One region of the Bacillus sp. AC266 genome, then DNA from elsewhere that is predicted to be linked to it. Evidence: riboswitches for the same ligand, from Rfam matches in the RefSeq annotation. Region 1 holds a riboswitch; each other region holds the start of a gene.

Region 1 (3,153 bases):
AAACAATGATTCACGCTGTCATACTAGTAATGTAACGATAAGTGTTAAGAGAAGTCGAAACATTTCTTTCCCGACTCAAAATGAGTTAGTTGAAATCTCTCGTACGTTTGTTTCTTTAGAACCAAACAGAACAACTAAGATTGTGTTGTTTACGCCAGAATTCGAAATAGAAGATTTTCTTGATGTCATCGTTAGTGGAAATAAAGATGATGTTAAGGATGTTCTTGTATATTCTTTCTTAGCAGATTCAGCAGGTCACAATCTGCCATCTACTGTTTTCAGAAATGCAGAATACACTTTTGCTTGCTGACACCGTGATGATGTATTCTTTACTGTCATATATCTGAAGGGAAATGTTAAATAGGAGTCGATTTAACTTTTATTTGGGTTCTCCAAAGAAGTCTGCTTTAGCTAAAAAAACAAGGAACCAACTAATAGGTTCCTTGTTTTTTTATTAATATGATTGGTGTATTTACTCTAGTTGTAGCGAAATCGTCCGTTGTTATCATTCCTACTGTATCATTAATAAACATCTGCATAATATGTAATTAGTATTATTTTATTCTTTAAATATCTCCGGTTTTTCAACTCTAAATGATTGCACCTCACCGCACTCTAAACAAAATGTGGTTAATAGTTTGGAACGTTTCCCTCCTGAAAAGAATCTACTAGATTCATCTTCACAAACATATGCATGATAAGCAGATCCAACTCTTCCTTCTTTAAATGTAGTAGAACCACAATTCTCGCATCGTTTATTTTTCATGTTACTAACACCTCTTTAGGTTGATATTTATTTTGGCGTATTCTCTATCTCCTTTACGATAGAAGTAAAGCAACTTGGTTATAAATGATGTTTTCGACATGATACAACATACCCCTTTATATATCCGCAAGTAAAACAACACCCTATAAATCTCTATAACAATATGATGTTTCATATATCATTTAATGTTTATCGGAAAAATAAGTATTAAAGTATTGAGTTTTATTATTCTGATGATTATAATAAATGGAAATCAAACAATTCTTATGTTGAGAAGTGGAGGGACGGGCCCTATGAAACTTCGGCAACCTCGTTTTAGACGAAAGGTGCCAAATCCTGCAGGTGAAAAAACACCTGAAAGATAAGAGCGGTTCACTTAGTCAAGAAGGCTACTCTTATTTCGATAAGAGTAGCTTTTTTTATGGCTAAAAGATAAAGGGGGAATAGGTAGTGGAGTATGGTTTTTGGTTGCCGATTTTTGGGGGATGGCTTCGAAATGTAGATGATGAATCTATGCCGCCTACGTTTGAGTATGCAAAACAAACAGCGCAAGCGGCAGAACAATTAGGTTTTTCAACAACACTTATAGCAGAATTAAATTTAAATGATATAAAAGGTGTTTCAGCACCAAGTTTAGAAGCGTGGACAACTGCGGCAGCACTTGCAGCAGTAACGGATAAATTAGAGATTATGACAGCTGTAAGACCTGGCTTCCACAATCCAGCAGTTACAGCGAAAATGGCAGCAAATATCGATCAATTAAGTAATGGCCGTTTTACATTGAATGTAGTTTCAGCATGGTGGGAAGAAGAAGCGAGACAGTACGGCGGGATATTTACCGCACATGATGAACGATATGATCGCACAGAGGAATTTGTAACAATTTTGAAGGAACTTTGGAAAGAAGAAGAGTTTTCTTATAAAGGGAACTTTTATGAGCTTCATCATACACATTTAAGTCCAAAACCTGTGCAGAAACAAGGCATTAAGATCTATGCAGGTGGTGAGAGTGAGCGAGGAAAAGAGGTCATTGTAAATCACGCGGATGCATATGTAATGCATGGCGGAACAGTGGAAGAAGTATTTGTGAAAATAGAAGATATGAAGAATCGTAGAAAGAAAGTCACAGAGGAGCCATTGCAGTCATTCGGGCTCGCGGCTTATGTCATTTGTCGTGATACAGAAGAAGAGGCGTTAGAAGAATGGAGACGTATAACGGATGTGAAAGACGATGCTCTAGGTTATGCGGGTTACCAAGATTTTATTAGTAAATCGCATTTGGAACAGCAAGTGAAGCTAAATGATTATTCCGTATCTAATCGCGGATTACGTCCTAATTTAATCGGAACACCAGAACAAATTGCAGAAAGGATACTTGCTTTTGAAAAAGTGGGTGTTACGTTATTACTTTTACAATTTTCACCGCAGCTTGAAGAGATGAAACGATTTTCTGAAAAAGTGATGCCGTTAGTTGAAGCAAAAAGAAAGGAATTGATTACAAATGAGTAAAATTTACATATTACATGAGAATAAGGAATGGACGGATCATTTAGTGAAAAGATTGGAAGAACTGGAGTTACCTTATGAGGAATGGTTTTTAGATGAAGGAACAATTTCGTTAGAACAAGAACCTCCCCAAGGTGTTTTTTATAGCCGTATGAGTGCCTCTTCACATACGAGAGGGCATCGATATGCACCTGAATTGACTGAAGGGGTTCTTGCTTGGCTAGAGGGATACGGACGAACAGTATTTAATGGGTCTCGAGCGTTACGTCTTGAAGTAAGTAAATTGAATCAATATGCAGCATTAAGAAATTTTGGGATACAAGTGCCGAAAACAATTGGTGCTGTTGGCCGTGATAATATAGTAAAAGCAGCAAGGGAGTTAGGGGAAGTACCGTTCATTACAAAGCATAACCGTGCAGGTAAAGGCCTTGGTGTTCAACTGTTTCATTCCATTGATGCTTTAGAACAATATTTGGATGGTCCGACATTTGAAGAACCTATTGATGGAATTACTTTAATCCAGCAATATATTGAAGCGCCAGAACCATATATTACACGTTGTGAGTTTGTAGGCGGTCAGTTTGTATATGCAGTTAAAGTAGATACATCAGAAGGATTTGAGCTTTGCCCGGCAGATGTATGCTCTATTCAAGATGCTTTTTGCCCAGTAGGAGAAGAGAGTAAGAAAGAGTCGTCAACAAAATTTGAAATTATATCGGACTTCCAAGAGCCAATTATTGAAAAGTACAAAGAGTTTTTGAAAGAAAATAAAATTACCGTTGCTGGTATTGAATTTATTCGCAGTTCGGATGGAACAATTTATACGTATGATATTAATACAAACACAAACTATAATTCTGACGCAGAGTCTGTAGCGAATC
Region 2 (3,153 bases), on a different contig from region 1:
CCTTTTCTAACAAACCTTCTTCTGTAATTAATCGATACGCCGTATTTGCTAGTGCTTTTGCGGATGTAATTAGCGCTTTATCTCCTAATTCTGAACGTGCTGCTTCTCTAAATTCATTCGTATGCGCAATTAAATCATCTGGACCGATTTTAATGTACGGATGAATTGTCGGTACAACTTGGCTTACATTTCCTGCATCTGTTGAGCCAATTCCTACTCTTTCTTTACGGTTTACCTCTTCACCTAGTAGTTCTAACTCTTCGGCTACGACGTCATTAAATGTTTTTGTTACGAGTAGTTCATCGATTTCATTTTGGAATTGATGAATTTTTACTTTTGTGCCTGTTGCTAACGCTGCCCCTTGTGCAATATTTCTTACTTTTTCTGTTACTTCCGCACATCTTTTTCTCGTTGCTGCGCGGATGAAGAACCTTGCTGCGCCGTAGTCAGGAATAATATTAGGTGCTTTTCCGCCCTCAGTAATAACACCATGAATTCTCACATCTGACGGAAGTTGTTGGCGAAGTGCATTAATACCGTTATAAAGCTGGATAATCGCATCTAATGCGTTAATTCCTTCTTCTGGTGAGGCCGCTGCATGAGCTGTTTTTCCGTAAAAATGAAAATCAAGTGGATCGACCGCTAGTGATGGACTCGTTGGAGCTGTTTTTCCGCTCGGATGAATCATAAGCGCCGCATCAACATCTTTAAATAAGCCAGCTTTCACATAACTCGATTTTGCGCTACCATTTGGCCCGCCCTCTTCTGCTGGTGTTCCGAACACGACAACTTCTCCCCCGATTTCCTCAAGCGTTTCTGATAACGCGATCGCTGCTGCAACGCTAATTGTGCCAATTAAATTGTGACCACATGCATGACCGAGTCCTGGTAAAGCGTCATACTCGGCTAAAAATGCGATAACTGGTCCTTGTTTCCCGGAACTTTTTCGTGCGATGAACCCTGTTTCATGACCAGCTATATTGTGCTGCAACTGAAATCCTGCGCTTCCTAACAACAAACTTAACGTTCTTGATGCGTAAAATTCTTGGTTACCAATCTCCGGATTCGCATGAATATTATGACTTGTTTCTATGTACTTTTCCTTATTTCTTTCTATACTCTCTTCAATTGTTTTTCTTTGTGACGTTACTCCTGTCGCTCCCATTTTTCTTCCTCCTTTTATTTTCACGTAAAAAAGCCTCTTTCTAAAAGATAGAAAGAGGCTTCTGTATATACAGTCAAAATGAGCTTCTTTCTTATCTTTCAAGTTACCTTGCTGGAATTGGCACAGTATTCATAAAGAATCCGCTGCCGAGGTGTCATAGGGCCAGTCCCTCAACCTCTCGTGATAAGAATTTTCATAAAATTGTATTAAATTATTTTCATTCTAAGTTCATTCCAGGCAAAAGTCAAGGAATTCCTATCTGAATTTACCGAATATCTAAAAACCCTTTTAATACGCCAATTGTTTCAGGTGCTTGTAATCTTGCACATACGTACGGAAATTCCATACTACCTTCAAACATCATTTGAGATGTAAGAGGTGCTCCTGCCCAAAAGATTTCATCATCGATTACGATAAACGGGAATGCTTTATTTTGTCTTTGTAACTTTACATTTTTTAACGGAACTGGTCCATCACTATACACTGTTATTTGCGCATTTGTACGCATTAACGCTTGCCAGACTCGCTTATCCACTTGCTTTGTACTTGGAAGTGAAATAATAATTTTTTGTTTTGCGGCTAAAATATCTTTCAATAACCCTTTCGGCTCTTCAAGATTCATTTCCATAAACCAGCGTAAACGTTTCGAAATTTTCCGCTCCCACAATTGTCTTGATGTCGTGCGATCATATACATCTCCGTGACGTTCTATATGAGCTGTTAATTGTGATAACGCTTGTTTTCTCGAAAGGTTTTTACGCATATAATGGCAATCTGATAATTGAATGAACTTCCCTCTCGCCCTTGTCACTGCAACGTTGACGAGGCGATGATTTTTATGGTCAAAGAATAACACGCCAGGTCGTTCTTGCGGATAACTATCCACTGTATCAAAAATCATCATATCTTTTTCAGAACCTTGAAACTTATGAACCGTCGCCGCTAAAACTGGTATGTTTTGATATTTCGTTCTCTGCAACATTTCTCTAATGCACGTTGATAAAAAGCGGGACTGTGCCCTGTAAGGCGTAACTACACCGATAGATTGAACACCGTCTAACAATCCAATTAACATCATTTGCATCGCTACTAAACCAGACATAATATTAAAACGAGAACCGGAAGCTGCGTCTTTTAAAGAAAAGGCTCCCATTAAGCTCGTATCAAATAAAACACTCGCCTCATTTGCGAACGGTTGCAGTTTCGCAAGTTCTTTACGCTCTGAAACAGATGGATGATCGTACACTCTATTTTTATAAATAAATGAATTCGTAAACTTCGATATATCCGTATGCATACGTCTTTGCTCCTGCAGCATAAAAAGGTTCGGATGTGCTTCTGATTTATTTACAGAATCAACAATCCCTGCATGATAAAACATATCTTCACCGAGCCATTTTCGAACGAGTTCATGGTTCGCCATCGCAATCGGAGGTAACTGTAAAAAGTCACCACAAACGACAATACGTTTCCCAAGTGAAGCAGCTAATGCGATTTGCGGAACATAAGCCATACTTACTTCATCTACGACAACTAAATCAAATGTACGCTCATAAATAAGTGAATCAATTGCACATTTCGATAAAGTTGCGCCGATTACTTTCGCGTTTTCAATGTATTCTTTTTCTACTTCTTTAATTTTCGCTTTTTGCTTTCGAAGATCACTTTCAATCTCTTGTATACGCTTCTTATCAGCAGAAGTCGCTTTATATGATAAAATCTTTTCACGAAGATCTTGTCGTGTCTCTTCTAAATAGAGTCTTTCTTCTCCCCAAGATCCATTCGTCGTTTCAACTAACTTCGATGCAAGTAACGTTTCATGATTTCGTATATGTTCATGTTGACTATAACCGTAACGAACAATTTCTCCAGGCGTCCATTTCTTCTTCTTCTCAATTTGCTTCGTTACTTCACTCATTAATACGTCTACTGCCGCATTACTATGAGCTAACACAAGTACCGATTTTCCTTTTTGATAATGAGCAGAA
Region 3 (3,153 bases), on a different contig from region 1:
ATAAGAAAAGTAAGGGGATCATGACTGACTTTTATAGAAATATTTCCACTCGTTGCTGGAAACCAATTCCGAGTTGTTAATTCTTTTTTAATTTCACTTAAGTCATACCATTGACGAAAAAGTTGTTTCATAATTTCACCTCCAACAAATGTTTTAGTTCAGCTAGAACATCGTGAAATGTTTCAAACGGTGTATAAGCAATACGATTTTCTTCACACTTTGTAATAAGGAAGTCACGGGCGAATACTTTATCTGCTTGTTTTGTTGCTTGTAAATCAGTAATAGAATCTCCAATCACAATATGAAAATCATCTTTAGAGCTTAGTTTACGAATTAATGATGATTTACAGAGACCACAACTATGCTGACATTGCTCGTCACAAGGGTGCGGCCATTTCACTTCAACAAATTCTCCTGAAAAGTCAGTTGCATTACAATAAATTTGTTCTTTAGGGATTATTTCTTGTAAGAGTGGATAGACGAAGAAATCCATTCCACCTGATATAACGTAAAAGGAAATGTTATTTTCATTAATGAATTGTATGAATTCATGAAAACCTGTACGGATTTCAGCAGTTTCTTGTAAAAACTGAATAATATCATCGTGTAGATTAATAGGTATTAATCGAAATAATTGAGAAACACCTTCTTGAATAGAAAGTTCTTGCGATAAAATTTTTTGCTTTATTTCCTCTGCTTCTGGTGGTGCGAATTTTTCCATAATGGACATGATATTATCGTTATTTGTAATCGTACCATCGAAATCACAAAATACTTGAATACTCATAATTTCACCTCATGAGAAGGATTTCCCCATATTTGTAGTGCGCTATGCAAATTTATTTCATCCACTTCATGGAGTGGTTTACCTTGTAAAGTAGCTTCAATTGCAGCACGGAAAGCTTTGCCACCACCTTGAGCTCCATTTGGATGCCCATGAATCCCGCCGCCGGCATTAATAACAACATCCTTACCAAAATCTCGTAAAATAAAGGGAACGAAACCAGGATGAATTCCAGCAGATGGAACAGAAAAACTTTTCTTGAAATAGTGGTCTTCCTCAGTTAATGCTGCTGTAATGAGAAGAGCTTCCTCTTTTTCTAATGCAACGTTGCCGTATGGTGATGGGAATAAAGAGAAATCAGCACCAGCGTAACGTAGTAATTTTCCAAGTAGTAATGGAGAAGAGAAACCGTATAGTTTCGATGATGAATATGCGCCACTTAAAGCAGGGTGTGCCATAATAGGAATTGGAATTTCATCGTCTTCTACAAGTGCTTGCAGTACATCTAATCCATAAGAAAATACATTAAATAAAAGAATGTCTGCTCCAGCTACCACCGCACGTTTCGCGTTTTCTTTTAAATCATAAGTTCGACCTGTTAAATTTACTGCGTATAAAGTTTTATGCCCGTAAGTTTCGTATACAGATTGTAAAACTTCTTTACCAGATTCAATTCTTTTTATAAGTGGTGTTAATGAGTTTTCGAATAAAATTTCATCATCTTTTACAATATCTACGCCTCCAATTGCCTGATCGCGTAGTTGAGTTTTTAAATATCCAATATTCCGTCCTATCATCCCTTTGAAAATACTCATTAGAAGAGGTCGATCTTGAACTTGTAAAAGGTTTCGGATGCCTTCAATTCCAAATTTTGGTCCAGGGAACTGTTTCTTTAATTCGTCTGAGAATGTTAAATCAATTAGTTTAATTTCTCCATCTAACGAAAGTTTTCCAAATGTTGTTGTCAAAATGGCTGGTAAGTCAGGGCTAAAGTTCAGCGATGGATAATGAATTTTAATGAGTCCACGTGATACTTTTTTGCCAAGATAAGAGTTAATATGTTCTTGTTCGTCTAACGCTTCAATATGAATGACATTGCCTTTATGTTGTTTTAATTGTTCTTGTAATAAGTGTGGTAAATGAGTCCATGAACCAATTGTTAAACCGATTGCAATTTGTTCTGCTTTCTTTTCTAAGTTGTGAGAATCATCGTGGATTAAATATGTCGCTATAATTCCGCTCATTGTTATACCCTCCTAGTTAAATAAAAAAACCTCTCAGCTAAGGAGAGGTTTTTTTACAACCAGCTCCTTATCTGTCAGCATAATGCTGCGAGAATTAGCACCGTGTCTACAATTGTAGATCGGTTGCCGGGTTTCGTCGGGCTCGTCCCTCCACCTGCTCTTGATAAGAAGTATTTAGAAATGTTTAAATTTTTAAGATAACTGAATTTTGTCAGATATTTTTTATGTTGTCAATTACTTTTTGAAAAAATTTAATTTATCAATTCGATTAATTGCTTCTCGTAATCTATCTTCCGTATGCAAGAGACCAACACGGACATACCCTTCGCCGTGCTCACCAAATCCAACACCAGGAGCAACTGCAACGTGTGCTTTTTCTAGTAAAATGTCAGAAAATTGCTCAGATGTATATCCTTTTGGAACAGGAAGCCATGCAAAGAATGATCCTGTTGGAATGTTTACTTTCCAACCAATTGAGTGACAAGCTGAAATAAGAGCATTTCTCCGAGATTCATAACTATTAACAAGATCTACCACACAAGACTGCGAGCCTAATAGTGCTTCGCGGGCAGCATCTTGAACTGCACCAAAAATACTAACATACATATGATCTTGCAATAGGTTAATAGTTTCGATGACACTTTCATTTCCTACTGCAAAAGCAATACGCCATCCAGCCATATTGAAAGTTTTCGATAAAGTGTAAATCTCAATACCTGTATCTTTAGCTCCGTCTGCTTGCAAGAAACTAACAGGCTTTTGACCATCGAATCCGATAGCACCGTAAGCAAAATCGTGAACAACTAATATATTATGTTTATTAGCAAAATGAATGGTTGCATCAAAAAAATCTTTTGATGCAGTAGCACCGGTAGGGTTATTTGGATAGTTTAAAAACATTAACTTTGCTCGCTCCGCAACAGAGTCATCAATTTTTGTATAATCCGGTAAAAAATTATTTTCTGCAATAAGCGGCATTGTTTCAAATTGTGCTTTTGCTAAAGCAACTCCTGATAAATAATCTGGATAGCCTGGATCTGGAACGAGAATAGTATCACCAGGGTTTGTAAAACAAACTGGTAATTCTACTAATCCAGCCTTTCCGCCAAACAAAATAGCAACTTC
Region 4 (3,153 bases), on a different contig from region 1:
AAGATGCTCGCTTAATGAAAGAAGAAATCTTCGGACCAGTAGTAGCATTCTGTAAAGCAAAAGACTTTGATCATGCACTTGCAATTGCAAATAATACAGAATACGGTTTAACAGGAGCAGTTCTTTCTAACAACCGTGACCATATTGAAAAAGCACGCGAAGACTTCCACGTTGGTAACTTATACTTCAACCGTGGATGTACTGGTGCAATCGTAGGTTACCAACCATTCGGTGGCTTTAACATGTCTGGTACAGACTCTAAAGCTGGTGGTCCTGACTACTTAGCACTTCACATGCAAGCAAAAACTACTTCTGAAACTTTATAAGAAATAGTAGAAAAGATCTTCACAGACTGTGAAGATCTTTTCTTTTTGAGAAACTCTCTATAGCAGAAGTAATCGATTTTATAGAAGCTAGTTAATTTCAATCAAGAAAAGTTTTCCAAATATTACTATTTGTTCTTTTGAATTAGTTAAACCCTGTTAATATCGGGATAAACATGAAAATAGAAACAAAACAGCGAGAAAAATTGACTTATTAGTCATATTTTTTAGTATTCATTTTGAGGATTTCCTGTATAATACAATTTGAAAGAAAATCTATGGTTAGACAAGAGAACACTCCTTTCGGCTTTGCTAACTGAAAGGAGTGTTTTTTTAGGTCGCTAAAAACTCTTCTGTACTCATTATATTTGCGTATACTCCATTTAAACTCGCCAAAATTGTATTATGAATATAAACAGCTGGTATAGTAGCATTCTTAAATGAAAGATCTTTTGTAGCACAAGCATCGTGTATTACGGTACAGTGAAGGCCAAAATCAAAAGCAGCTCTTACTGTAGCATCAATACACATATGGGTCATCATCCCGCATATTACGACGTGCTCAATTCCTGAACGTTGTAATTGTTCTAGAAGATCAGTTTCTCGGAAGCTATTTGGATAATGTTTAAGGATCACGGTTTCCTCTCTAAGTGGACGGACATTTTCGTGAATATGGACACCTTCTGTATTGGGTAGGAAAAAAGTAGCGCTATCTTTTATAGCTACATGTTGGATATGAAAAATAGGTTCGTTTCTTATTCTAAAATGTTGTAGTAGCTGACTAGCATATTCACTTGCTTCTACTGGATTACGTAATTCCATCATTCCGCTTGGAAAATAATCATTTTGAATGTCGACGAGCAAAAGAGCTGTTTTCATATATCTATCTTCCTCCGATTTCATATTCAAATAATGTTATTCAATGAGTAGAGAAGATTCTCCTTTTTAAAAGTATGAGTGAGAAGGATTTTACATAACTTTAAAAATCACTATTGTATTGTTACTTCTTATTTTAAAATTCAAATAGAGAAATAATTAATATTTTTCCGAAAAATGTATTGACTCTCATTATTCTGAGTTCTATAATAAGACTTAATTAAACGACAATTAAATCGATACACTCTTATCCAGAGAGGTGGAGGGACTGGCCCTACGATACCTCAGCAACGGGTTTTTTAATACCGTGCTAACTCCAGCAAGCCTATAAAGGCTTGGAAGATGAGAAGATGTGAATGAGTACATATAAAAGTGCTCTCCTTCTTATCTTTTATTACTGATAAGAAGGAGAGCACTTTTTATTTTACCTCGAAAGCTCTACTTCAAGTTTTACAGCATATAGGAGGGAAGAAAATGATTTCTTTTAACAATGTAAGTAAAGTATATGAATCAGGTGGGCAATCTGTTCATGCGGTTGAGGATGTAACGCTGTCAGTTGAAAAGGGCGAAATTTTTGGCATTATCGGATTTAGTGGTGCTGGAAAGAGTACGCTATTACGTTTAGTAAATATGTTAGAAAGACCAACTGCAGGAACAATTTCAATAGATGATAAAGATATTACATCATTATCGGCGAAAGAATTACGGAAACTAAGACAAAGAATTGGGATGATTTTTCAAAGTTTTAATCTATTTAATTCAAGAACGGTGTTTGGGAACATTGCTTATCCATTAAGGTTAGCGAAATTGCCGAAGAATGAGATAAAAGAAAGAGTGAATGAACTACTAAAATTTGTTGGTTTAGAAGATAAAGCGAACTATTATCCAGAACAGTTATCAGGTGGACAAAAGCAGCGTGTTGGGATTGCAAGAGCACTTGCGACATCACCGGATATTCTCATATGTGATGAGGCAACATCAGCTTTAGATCCGGAAACAACAACAGAAATCTTAAATTTATTAAAGAAAGTAAATAGAGAGTACAATTTAACGATCCTACTTATTACACATGAAATGCACGTTGTGAAAGAAATTTGTCACCGTGTAGCCGTTATGGAAAAAGGAAAAGTAATTGAGGAAGGAAAACTGTTTGACGTTTTCACACAACCAAAAACAAAGACCACTCAAAATTTTGTACGCTCTGTTATTAATGATCACTTACCAGAAAGTGTTCTAGCGAAAATTCAAAACGGAGGTCAGATTTATCGCCTGACTTTTACTGGGGAAGAGACAGGACAGCCTGTACTATCATATATTGCGAAAAACTATAACGTCGATGTAAATGTTCTTTATGGAAATATTATTGAACTCCAAAATGTGCTATTTGGAAATCTTCTTGTAGAACTACAAGGTGAACAGAAAGAAATTCAAAAAGCATTACAACATCTAAGACTGCAAGTGCAGCTGAAGGAGGTAGAAGCTCATGCGAGTTGATTGGAGTATATTTTGGCCTCGCATATTAGATGCGACGGGGGATACCCTCTTAATGGTAATTGTAACCCTTATATTTGCTACAATTCTTGGTATACCTCTAGGTTTACTGTTGTATGTGACGAGAAAAGGGAATTTTTTAGAAAATAAATGGGTCTTTTCTATTCTTAATATCATAATTAATACAATTCGTCCGGTTCCATTCATTATCTTTTTAGTAGCTTTAAGCCCACTAACAAGAAGTGTTATTGGAACGACGATTGGAACGGCTGCAGCAATCTTCCCAATGACGTTAGTCGCATCAATTGGTATTGCTAGAATGGTTGAAACCAATCTTGTTTCTGTTCCGAAAGGAGTAATTGAAGCAGCACAAGCAATGGGCGCTTCACCACTTAGAATTGTTTTTGAAATCCTCGTACCAGAAGCTTTAGCACCATTGATCCTAGGTGTCACGTTTATGACG

What was found. Region 1 has a riboswitch for S-adenosylmethionine ahead of AC0IXC_RS20910 (LLM class flavin-dependent oxidoreductase). Riboswitches for the same ligand answer to the same signal wherever they lie in the genome.
Region 2: another riboswitch for S-adenosylmethionine. It lies ahead of AC0IXC_RS01685 (M20 family metallopeptidase); the one in region 1 lies ahead of AC0IXC_RS20910 (LLM class flavin-dependent oxidoreductase).
Region 3: another riboswitch for S-adenosylmethionine. It lies ahead of mtnW (2,3-diketo-5-methylthiopentyl-1-phosphate enolase); the one in region 1 lies ahead of AC0IXC_RS20910 (LLM class flavin-dependent oxidoreductase).
Region 4: another riboswitch for S-adenosylmethionine. It lies ahead of AC0IXC_RS25130 (methionine ABC transporter ATP-binding protein); the one in region 1 lies ahead of AC0IXC_RS20910 (LLM class flavin-dependent oxidoreductase).

The regions. Positions count from the first base shown of each region.
Region 1 is NZ_CEEDEC010000005.1:184,579-187,731, reverse strand. It holds gene AC0IXC_RS20920 (hypothetical protein) at 1-310, shown strand, start outside; gene AC0IXC_RS20915 (hypothetical protein) at 560-766, opposite strand; SAM riboswitch class I at 1,028-1,134, shown strand; gene AC0IXC_RS20910 (LLM class flavin-dependent oxidoreductase) at 1,217-2,275, shown strand; gene AC0IXC_RS20905 (ATP-grasp domain-containing protein) at 2,268-3,153, shown strand, end outside.
Region 2 is NZ_CEEDEC010000001.1:335,209-338,361, reverse strand. It holds gene AC0IXC_RS01685 (M20 family metallopeptidase) at 1-1,165, opposite strand, end outside; SAM riboswitch class I at 1,254-1,355, opposite strand; gene AC0IXC_RS01680 (AAA domain-containing protein) at 1,431-3,153, opposite strand, start outside.
Region 3 is NZ_CEEDEC010000002.1:767,755-770,907, forward strand. It holds gene AC0IXC_RS11635 (methylthioribulose 1-phosphate dehydratase) at 1-131, opposite strand, end outside; gene AC0IXC_RS11640 (2-hydroxy-3-keto-5-methylthiopentenyl-1-phosphate phosphatase) at 128-787, opposite strand; gene mtnW (2,3-diketo-5-methylthiopentyl-1-phosphate enolase) at 784-2,028, opposite strand; SAM riboswitch class I at 2,093-2,198, opposite strand; gene AC0IXC_RS11650 (aminotransferase class I/II-fold pyridoxal phosphate-dependent enzyme) at 2,263-3,153, opposite strand, start outside.
Region 4 is NZ_CEEDEC010000008.1:24,573-27,725, forward strand. It holds gene pruA (L-glutamate gamma-semialdehyde dehydrogenase) at 1-326, shown strand, start outside; gene AC0IXC_RS25125 (cysteine hydrolase family protein) at 657-1,202, opposite strand; SAM riboswitch class I at 1,444-1,548, shown strand; gene AC0IXC_RS25130 (methionine ABC transporter ATP-binding protein) at 1,674-2,693, shown strand; gene AC0IXC_RS25135 (methionine ABC transporter permease) at 2,683-3,153, shown strand, end outside.